3 regions of the Streptomyces sp. NPDC101181 genome follow, and region 3 is predicted to be linked to each of the others. Evidence: riboswitches for the same ligand, from Rfam matches in the RefSeq annotation. Region 3 holds a riboswitch; each other region holds the start of a gene.
What was found. Region 3 has a riboswitch for cobalamin ahead of ACIRRU_RS22225 (prenyltransferase/squalene oxidase repeat-containing protein). Riboswitches for the same ligand answer to the same signal wherever they lie in the genome.

Region 1 (3,185 bases), on a different contig from region 3:
CGGACTTCTTCACCCTGGAGCCGGGCACGCTGGTCATCTGGATGATCGTGTACGGGTTCCTCGCCTCGGTGCTGCCGGTGTGGCTGCTGCTGGCGCCGCGCGACTACCTCTCCACCTTCATGAAGGTCGGCACGATCGCGCTGCTGGCCCTCGGCGTGGTCATCTCGCTGCCGACGCTGAAGATGCCCGCCGTCACCGACTTCGCGAGCAGCGGCTCGGGGCCCGTCTTCGCGGGCTCGATGTTCCCCTTCGTCTTCATCACCATCGCCTGCGGCGCGCTCTCCGGCTTCCACTCCCTGGTCTCCTCGGGCACCACCCCGAAGATGGTCCAGAAGGAGACCCAGATCCGGATGATCGGCTACGGGGCGATGCTGACCGAGTCGTTCGTGGCGATCATGGCGATGATCGCCGCCTGCATCATCGACCCCGGGCTGTACTTCGCCATCAACGCCCCGGCCGGGGTGATCGGCGACAGCGTCCAGAGCGCCTCCGAGGCCGTGGCCGGCTTCGGCTTCTCCATCTCCCCCGACGCGTTGGCCCAAGCGGCCAAGGACGTCGAGGAGGCGAGTCTGCTCTCCCGGACCGGCGGCGCGCCGACCTTCGCACTCGGTATGTCGGAGATCTTCTCCGCGGTGGTCGGCGGCACCGCCATGAAGGCGTTCTGGTACCACTTCGCCATCATGTTCGAGGCGCTGTTCATCCTGACCACCGTCGACGCGGGCACCCGGGTCGGGCGCTTCATGCTCCAGGACATGCTGGGCAACGTCTACAAGCCGTTCCGCGAGGTCAGCTGGAAGCCGGGCGTCTGGTTCGCCAGCGCCGTCGTCGTCGGCGGCTGGGGCTACTTCCTCTGGGTCGGCGTGCACGACCCGCTGGGCGGTATCAACCAGCTCTTCCCACTCTTCGGCATCGCCAACCAGCTGCTGGCCGCCGTCGCGCTGGCGGTCTGCACCACGCTGCTCGTCAAGTCCGGCCGCCTGAAGTGGGCCTGGGTCACCGCGGTACCGCTGGCCTGGGACGTGGCCGTCACGCTCACCGCGAGCTGGCAGAAGATCTTCTCCGACGACGTGAAGGTCGGCTTCTTCGCCCAGCGCGACAAGTACCAGGCGGGCATCGACGCGGGTGAGGTGCTGGCCCCGGCGAAGACCATGGACGAGATGCGGACCGTCGTCACCAACTCCACCGTCGACGGCGTCCTGAGCGCGCTCTTCGCGATCCTCATCGTGGTGGTCCTGGTGGACGCCGGGCGGGTCTGCTTCCGGGCCATCCGCGACCCGGAGTCCGCCAAGCTGCACGAGACGCCGTTCGTCCAGTCCCGGCTGGTCGCCCCGGCCTCGATGTTCGCGACCAAGGAGGAGAAGGCCGAACTGGTCGCGGCGGGCGTCGGCCCCGAGGGCGGCATCCGCAAGGACGAGGCGGGCGCGGGCGGCCAGAGGACCGCGGGCACCGGCGACCGGACCTGAACGGAGGAGGCGGGAGATGAGCGTGCAGGACGTCCGCCGCATCGCGGGCCGCATCCGTTGGTACGTGCGCGAGCTGACCGGCGAGTCGGCCTACGACCGCTACGTCGCCCACGCGCGGGCGCACGATCCGGACACGCCGGTCCTGACCCGCCGCGCCTTCGAGCACCGCCGCACCGACGCGCGCGAGGCGGACCCTCGCGAGGGTTTCCGCTGCTGCTGAGCACCCGCCGGTCCACCGGGGCCGCCGCACCTCTCCCAGGGGCGCGGCGGCCCCTTCTTCTGCCCTCCTGACGGTCGCCAGGCCCCGGGCCGGACGGGCGGATCCCGGGCGGGGAATCCGGAACTCCGGGGAAAACAGAAGACTCCCGACACAACATGTGGGGGCTTCTTCATCAGACGGCCCCCACATGTATGCTCGACCTCGCTGTCGCCGCAGGGGAATCCGGTGCGAATCCGGAACTGTCCCGCAACGGTGTGATCAGTGTGCTTTTGCACACCTGCAAGTCCGAAGACCTGTGGACAGTGCGTCCGGATCGACCGAACCGGATGCCAGACGTCCGGGCCTCGCGGAAGGCCGGTGGATGCCATCAGCAGTGCCGCCCTGCCCGGGTTTCGCGCTGCCCGGCCTCCCCGCCCGCCGCCGGCCCCCTGCCGAGCGAGGGAAAGCCCTGTGACCATCGCGCCCGCCGATCCGGTTTCAGCCACCGAATCCACAGTGCCTCCGGTGTCCCCGGTGTCGACCACGGCCTCGAACGACGGACCCGGGACCGCCCTGCTGCGGACCCTGACCGACCTCACCGTCGATCTGCCCGACACCGACCCCGGACGGGTCGCCGCTGCCGCGTTGCGCGGGCGCAACGCCCGCTCCGACGAGGCCGAGTTGCGTTCGCTGGCCACCGAGGCCGCCGCGGGTCTGATCTCCGAGGACCCGGCGTACTCGCGGCTCGCCGCCCGGCTGCTGACCCTCTCGATCGCCGACGAGGCCGCGAGCCAGGGCGCGACGTCCTTCTCCGCCTCGGTCGCCGTGGGCCACCGCGAGGGCCTGATCGCCGACCGCACCGCCGCCTTCGCCGAGCTGCACGCCACGGCGCTGGACGAGCTGGTCGAGCGGACCCTGGCCGAGGGCGCCGACGACCGCTTCGGCTACTTCGGTCTGCGCACGCTGCACAGCCGCTACCTGCTGCGCCACCCGATCACCCGTCAGGTCATCGAGACCCCGCAGCACTTCATGCTGCGCGTGGCCGCGGGCCTCGCCGAGGACGAGTCGGTGCGCGCGCTGGACGAGGTCACCGCGCTCTACGGGCTGATGAGCAAGCTGGACTACCTCCCCTCCTCCCCCACGCTCTTCAACTCCGGCACCCGGCACCCGCAGATGTCCTCCTGCTACCTGCTGGACTCCCCCAAGGACGAGCTGGACTCGATCTACGACCGCTACCACCAGGTGGCGCGGCTCTCGAAGCACGCGGGCGGCATCGGCCTGTCCTACTCCCGTATCCGCGCCCGGGGTTCGCTGATCCGGGGCACCAACGGGCACTCCAACGGCATCGTGCCGTTCCTGAAGACGCTGGACGCCTCGGTGGCGGCGGTGAACCAGGGCGGCCGTCGCAAGGGCGCGGCGGCGGTGTACCTGGAGACCTGGCACGCGGACATCGAGGAGTTCCTGGAGCTGCGTGACAACACCGGTGAGGACCAGCGGCGTACGCACAACCTCAACCTGGCGCA
Region 2 (3,185 bases), on a different contig from region 3:
CGTCATCGCCTCGGGGCGCGAGATGTCCCCGGCCAGGACCGGGGGCCGGACGTAGCGGGTGCCGTAGGACTGGACCCAGCCGTGCTGGGTGGCCAGGTAGCCGGTGAGCTGCTCGGCGAAGTACTGCACCATGTCGTTGCGTTCGGGCTCGCCGTGCACCAGGACGTCGATCCCGGCCTTCTCCTGGAAGGAGAGGACCTCGCGGATCTCGTTCTTGATCCGCTCCTCGTAGCCGGCCTGGTCGATCCGCCCCGCCCGCAGGTCGGCGCGGGCGGTCCGCAACTCGGTGGTCTGCGGGAACGACCCGATCGTGGTCGTCGGCAGCAGCGGCAGCCCGAGGTGGGCGCGCTGCGCGGCGGCCCGTTCCGGGTAGGGCTGGGAGCGGCGGCCGTCGGCGTCGGTGACCGCCGCCGTGCGGGCCCGCACCGCCGGGTCATGGGTGATGGGCGAGTTGGTACGGGAGGCCAGATCGGCCCGGTTGGCGGCGAGTTCGGCCCCGATGGCCTCGGTGCCGCGCGACAGCCCCCTGGCCAGCGTGACGATCTCTTCGGTCTTCTGCCGGGCGAAGGCCAGCCAGCGGGCGATCTGCGGGTCGATGTCGCGTTCGGCGTCCGCGTCCAGCGGGACGTGGAGCAGGGAGCAGGAGGCGGAGACGTCGACGCGGTCGGCGAGGCCGAGGAGCGTGCCGAGGGTCGCGAGGGACTTCTCCAGGTCGTTGATCCAGATGTTGCGGCCGTTGACGACCCCCGCGACCAGCCGCTTGCCGGGCAGGCCGCCCGCGGCGGCCAGCGCCGCCAGGTTCGCGGCGGCCGCGTCCGTGAAGTCCAGGGCCAGGCCGTCGACCGGCGCCTTGGCGAGAACGAGGAGGGCGTCCCCCAGCTGGTCGAAGTAGGAGGCCACCAGCAGCTTGGGCCGGTCGGCCAGGGCGCCGAGGTCGCGGTAGGCGCGGGCGGCGGCGTTCAGCTCGGCCGGGGTGCGGTCCTGGACGAGCGCGGGCTCGTCCAGCTGCACCCACTCGGCGCCCGCCGCGCGCAGGTCTGCCAGGACCTCGGCGTACACCGGCAGCAGCCGGTCCAGCAGCGTCAGCGGCTCGAATCCGGCGGCGACACCGGGGGCCGCCTTGGCGAGCAGCAGGTAGGTGACGGGGCCGACCAGGACCGGGCGCGGCGTGAGGCCGAGCGCCAGGGCCTCCTTGAACTCCGCGACCTGCTTGGCGGAGTCCGCCGTGAACACCGTGTCCGGGCCCAGCTCCGGCACCAGGTAGTGGTAGTTGGTGTCGAACCACTTCGTCATCTCCAGCGGAGCGACGTCCTGGGTGCCCCGCGCCATCGCGAAGTAGCCGTCGAGGGCGTCCGCGTCCACCGCGTCCTGGTGCCGCGCCGGGATCGCGCCGACCATGACGCTGGTGTCCAGGACGTGGTCGTAGTAGGAGAAGTCACCGGTCGGGACCTCGTCCACACCGGCGTCGGCGAGCTGCTGCCAGTTGGTGCGGCGCAGACCGGCGGCGGTCCGCCGCAGGGCCTCCGCGTCGACGCGGCCCTTCCAGTACCCCTCGACGGCCTTCTTCAGTTCACGGTTCTGACCCTGGCGGGGGTAGCCGTACACGGTGGCGTGTGCTGCCGCGGCTGCGGGCTTCGGTGTCACGGAACTCTCCTTCGCGAGATGAATCCTTGGTCCGGAGACGGACGAGGGTGCGAAGGGATGGCGAACCGGACGGAAGCGACCCCGCGCGGCACAGGCGCGGTCGTCCGTCTGGTGCAGTACGCCGACCCGCCCTCGAGGTCACCGGAATGTCCGCGTACGAAATCGTCCGGACGCGGGCAGTTGGCAGGTCTTCGGACTCGCGGGCGCGCCCTGACGACGTCAGGACACCTACTGGCCGTCGCTTCCCGGGCCCTGCGTGGACCCAGTGCGTATGACGGCGGTCGTTCCCACATACCGCTGCGGGGCAGTCCCGGATTCCCACCGGGTTCCCTCTTGCGACACCCCGCCTGGCGGACAGGGCGAACCAGCTGCTGCGGGAGAGCCTACGGGCTGCCCCCGGACTCCGGGAGGCCGCGTCCAACGATCGGACATGTGAGGGAGGTCACTTACGGGCGGGGCCGCCGGGACTCGGGCGGCCGACCGGTCCCCGCGGGATGCGAGGATGAAACGCATGGTCTCTCCCCCCATGAGGCACCCCGCCACGGAGTCGCTGGGACGGCTGCGTGACGAGCTGTTCCGGACCGCCGTCGCCTGCGACTCCTCCCGCGCCATCGACCTCGTGCTCCGCGCACTGGAGGCGGCGGGCGGGTGCGACGGCGACATACTGGCCGGACGCGCCGCGGCCGAGACCATCCTGCTGAACGTGATCGCCCCGGTGCAGGCCCGGGTCGGAACGGAGTGGGCCGCCAACCGGATCACCGTGGCCCAGGAGCACGGCGCCAGCGCCATCAGCGACCGGTGCATCTCCGCCCTCATCGGCGAGGTCCGCCGCCGGCCGCACGAGCGTTCCCGCGGCCGGATCATCGTCGCCTGCGTCGAGGGCGAATGGCACGCGCTGCCCGCCCGGCTGGTGGCCGAGACCCTGATCCTGCGGGGATGGGAGGTGGACTACCTCGGCGCGCAGGTCCCCACTCCCCACCTGGTGGCCCACATCCAGCAGCGGAACGCCGACGCGGTGCTGCTCTCCTCCTCGATCCCCACCCGCCTGCCCGCCGCCCACGCGGCGATCAGCGCCTGCCAGAGCGTGGGGATGCCGGTCCTCGTCGGCGGCGCGGCCTTCGGCGCCGACGGCCGCTACGCCCGGCTGCTGGGAGCCGAGGGCTGGGCGGCCGACGCGCCCGCCGCGGCCGACGCCCTGGCGGACGGACTGACCCCGCGGACGGAGGCTCCGGGACTCCTGGGGCTGGACACCCTGCCGCACCTGAGCGATCAGGAGTACACGTTCGTGATCACGAACAAACAGGTCCTGGCCCGGCAGGTGATCGCCGATCTGGAGAGGGACTTCCCGGCGATGCGCGCCTACACCGACGCGCAACGGGAGCGTACCGCCGAGGACATCGACCACATCGTCGAGTTCCTCAGCGTGGCCCTGTACGTGGACGACCACGACCTGTTCACCGTGTTCATCGGCTGGACCCGCGAGATCCTGGCGGCGCGCCGGGTGCCCGCCGCGTCCATGATCCCGGCCCTCGACTCCCTGG
Region 3 (3,185 bases):
TACTTGAAGCCGCCGCCCGGGTTGAACTGCTGGGCGATGAGGAAGTCGACCGGGGTCCTGCCCATCGGGGTGAGGAAGTCCCCGGTCTGCGGGTTGATGCCGCAGGCGTTGAGCCCGGAGACGGCCCAGCCGTTGGAGCTGGTGTTGATGCCGTACATGGCGTTGAACGCGCCGCTGTTGTTGACCAGCTTGCTCTTGAGGAACGCCTTGGCCTGGAGGATGTCGGCGTCGGTGCCGGGCACGCCGGACACGCAGAGCGCGGCCATCGAGGCGCCCGTCATGTCGACGTCGCTCGGCTTGTTCAGCTCGGTGGCGTTGCCCTCGGCCTTGGCGTAGGTCCAGCCGCCGTCGTTGTGCTGGTTGGCCCGGAGGCGGGTGACGACGCGGTCGAGAAGGGCCTGCGGGACGCGCTGGCCGCCCGCCTGGGTTCTCGCGCCCCCCAGGGCGAGGGCGGCGAAGACGGTGCCGTTGTAGTTGGCGGACGGGCCGAAGTAGCCGGCCTCCGCGTTCTGCCAGTAGCCGTAGATGTCGGCGATCAGGTTGCGCGAGGCGGAGACCCGGGCGGGGTCGATCCCGGCGGCGTACGCGTTGAGCGTGCCGCGCTGGTAGTCGGTGACGACGGGGGTGGCGGAGGGCCAGCCGGGGGTGGCCAGGAGGTTGCGGTAGACGGTGCGGGCGTTCTTCGTCGCGTCGCCGCCGGGCGTCACGTCGACGGCGGCCGTTCCGGCGGCGGCGAGGGCGCTGAAGGCCCACTCGTTGGAGAGCCCCGGCCCGGCGTACGAACCGTCGGCGGCCTGGAGGGACTTGACGTACGCCACACCGTTGGTCTTCGAGGTGGCGATCTGGGCGGGCGTGGACGTCGCCGCGGCGGGCAGCGCCGTGAGGACGAACGCCCCCAGCACGGCGGGCGCCACGAGGGCGATCCGGCGGGGCGTACGCGAGGTGCGGGACGTGGCAGAACGGGGCATGGGCCTGCTCCTGAGGATGAGGGGCGCGCGGCACCGCGGCGCCTCCCGGGCCGCACAGGGCAGGGCAGGGCGGGTGGCCGACGCCTGAACGCGTGGGTACGGCTTCTCCTGGTACAGCTGCCGGATGGGCATTCGGGCTCGGGAACGGCCCCCTGCCGCCCCACACCGCTGCGCGTCAGCCCCGGATTCGCACCGGGTTCCCCCACACGGCAGGCCAGGACGCTACCCGAGGCGGCAGGGGTGCGCCAGGGAGGGGCGCGGCGTGCGCCGCGGGGCCCGCCGGGGAGACGCGGAACACCTTGACGCTCTCTTCGAGAGCGTGTTCCAATCCGCCTGATAAGCACTCAGCCCCAGGGGAAGCCGGTCGAAATCCGGCGCTGACCCGCAACCGTGGGCCCGCCACCGCGCGGGCGAGCCGGACTGCCTGGGACCAGGATTTTCAGCGAGAAGCGCCGTCGCGGACTACGGCGTGGTTCGAACAGCTCCCCGTGGGCGGCCCGTTCGGGGCTCGCCCCCGCCGGGTGCCTTCTGCCACGCGGGGCCCGCCCGGACGACACGAGGGGCCGTGGTGGGGACCGCACAGCAACGGAACCGGCATGCCGGGAAGAGGAGACTTCTGTCGTCGGTCTCCGCCATCGCGTTGATCTTCGCCGCGAGCGTCGCCTTCGTGAGCGGGGCCGTCCCGGCGTCGGCCGACCCGGTCGGGGAGTGCACGGCCACCAGGGGAGCGGTCGTCGCGGTGGACTTCGGCCCGTTCGGCGGCGGGGTGGTGCGCGGCTGCGACACCACGCCGACCAGCGGCTACGAACTGCTCCACGAGGGCGGCTTCACCACCGAGGGCACCCAGCACGACGGCGACGGCTTCATCTGCCGGATCGGTGCGGGCTCCTTCAACTCCGGTACGCGGTACCCCACTCCGGCCACCGAGGACTGCGTGCTGACCCCGCAGGCCACCGCCTACTGGTCGTACTGGATCGCCGCTCCCGGCCAGGAGACCTGGTCCTACAGCCCGCTCGGCGCGATGGACCGCAAGCCCAAGGCGGGCGACGTGGACGCCTGGGTGTTCGGCGGCACCGATGTCGGCGGCACCACCGGACGCCCCGACTTCACCCCGGACGAGGTGCGGGCCGGCGGGGGCGGGACACCCGGCCCCACCGGGGGCCCGACGGACGGTCCGAGCGTTCCCGCCGGGGAGATCGACCTGCCCGCCGCCGCCCGCTGGGTGACCGGCCAGCTGCGGGACGACACCCATGTGGCGGACCCGGACACCGGGGCGCACGACGACGTGCTGACCACCGAGGCCGCGTACGCGCTCGCCGCGGCGGGCGGGAGGAGCCCGGCCCTGGACAAGGTGGCCGCCCACCTCACCACCCGGACCGGTCCCTACGCCTACCCGAACGGGACCGACGAGGCGCCCGACGCCCCCGCGGCGGCCCGGCTGGCGCTGCTCGCGGAGATCACCGGGGGCGACCCGCGGGCCTTCGGCGGGCGCGATCTGCTCGGCGACCTCAAGGAGAACGTCTGCCCGGCGGGCCCCGAGTCCGGGGCCCCCACACCCGGCTGCACGGCCAAGGGCGACTTCCGCGGCGCGCAGTACGCGGACGGGCAGGCGCTGTCCGTGCTGGCCCTGCTGCGCGGCGGCGTGGAACCGCCCGCGGCGAGCACGGCCCGGCTGACCCAACTGGTGTGCCAGGACGGCTCGGTGACCAGCATCCTGATCACCCCCGGCGAGAACTGCGACGGCGACCCGGCCACCACCGGACTGGTCGCGCTGGTGCTCGACGAGGCGGGCGGCCAGGACACGGCCGTCGCCAGGACCCGCGCGTACCTGCGGAAGGCCCAGCTGGAGACCGGCGCGTTCCCGGGGTACAACGGCGCGACCACCGGCTCGATCACGGCGACCGCGTACGCGGCGCAGGCGCTGCGCGCGCTCGGTGACGGCGGCGCGGCCGACGCGGCGGTCTCCTGGCTGTCGCGGCAGCAACTGGACGACGGTGGCTTCGGGTTCGAGGAGAGCGCCACCGACGGTGCGCTCTACCCGACCGCGCCCGCCGTGCTCGCGGGGGCGGACACCAGCCTGGTCACGCTGACCGCGAAGCCCGTGGAGCCGACCCTTCCGCCGACCACTCCCCCGACGACCGGGCCCACCACCGCCCCGCCGACGACCCGCCCGCCGGGCGCGGGACCCGACCTGAAGAAGGGCGTCGCCTACCTCAC

Region 1: it holds a riboswitch for cobalamin, as region 3 does, so the genes downstream of both, ACIRRU_RS02320 (ribonucleoside-diphosphate reductase subunit alpha) here and ACIRRU_RS22225 (prenyltransferase/squalene oxidase repeat-containing protein) in region 3, are expected to answer to the same signal.
Region 2: it holds a riboswitch for cobalamin, as region 3 does, so the genes downstream of both, metE (5-methyltetrahydropteroyltriglutamate--homocysteine S-methyltransferase) here and ACIRRU_RS22225 (prenyltransferase/squalene oxidase repeat-containing protein) in region 3, are expected to answer to the same signal.

The regions. Positions count from the first base shown of each region.
Region 1 covers NZ_JBIWOX010000001.1:546,746-549,930, forward strand. The annotation lists gene ACIRRU_RS02310 (carbon starvation CstA family protein) at 1-1,463, shown strand, start outside; gene ACIRRU_RS02315 (YbdD/YjiX family protein) at 1,480-1,683, shown strand; cobalamin riboswitch at 1,858-1,999, shown strand; gene ACIRRU_RS02320 (ribonucleoside-diphosphate reductase subunit alpha) at 2,134-3,185, shown strand, end outside.
Region 2 covers NZ_JBIWOX010000030.1:28,035-31,219, forward strand. The annotation lists gene metE (5-methyltetrahydropteroyltriglutamate--homocysteine S-methyltransferase) at 1-1,644, opposite strand, end outside; cobalamin riboswitch at 1,809-2,028, opposite strand; gene ACIRRU_RS29345 (B12-binding domain-containing protein) at 2,171-3,185, shown strand, end outside.
Region 3 covers NZ_JBIWOX010000015.1:172,832-176,016, reverse strand. The annotation lists gene ACIRRU_RS22230 (hypothetical protein) at 1-968, opposite strand, end outside; cobalamin riboswitch at 1,095-1,171, opposite strand; cobalamin riboswitch at 1,277-1,413, shown strand; gene ACIRRU_RS22225 (prenyltransferase/squalene oxidase repeat-containing protein) at 1,537-3,185, shown strand, end outside.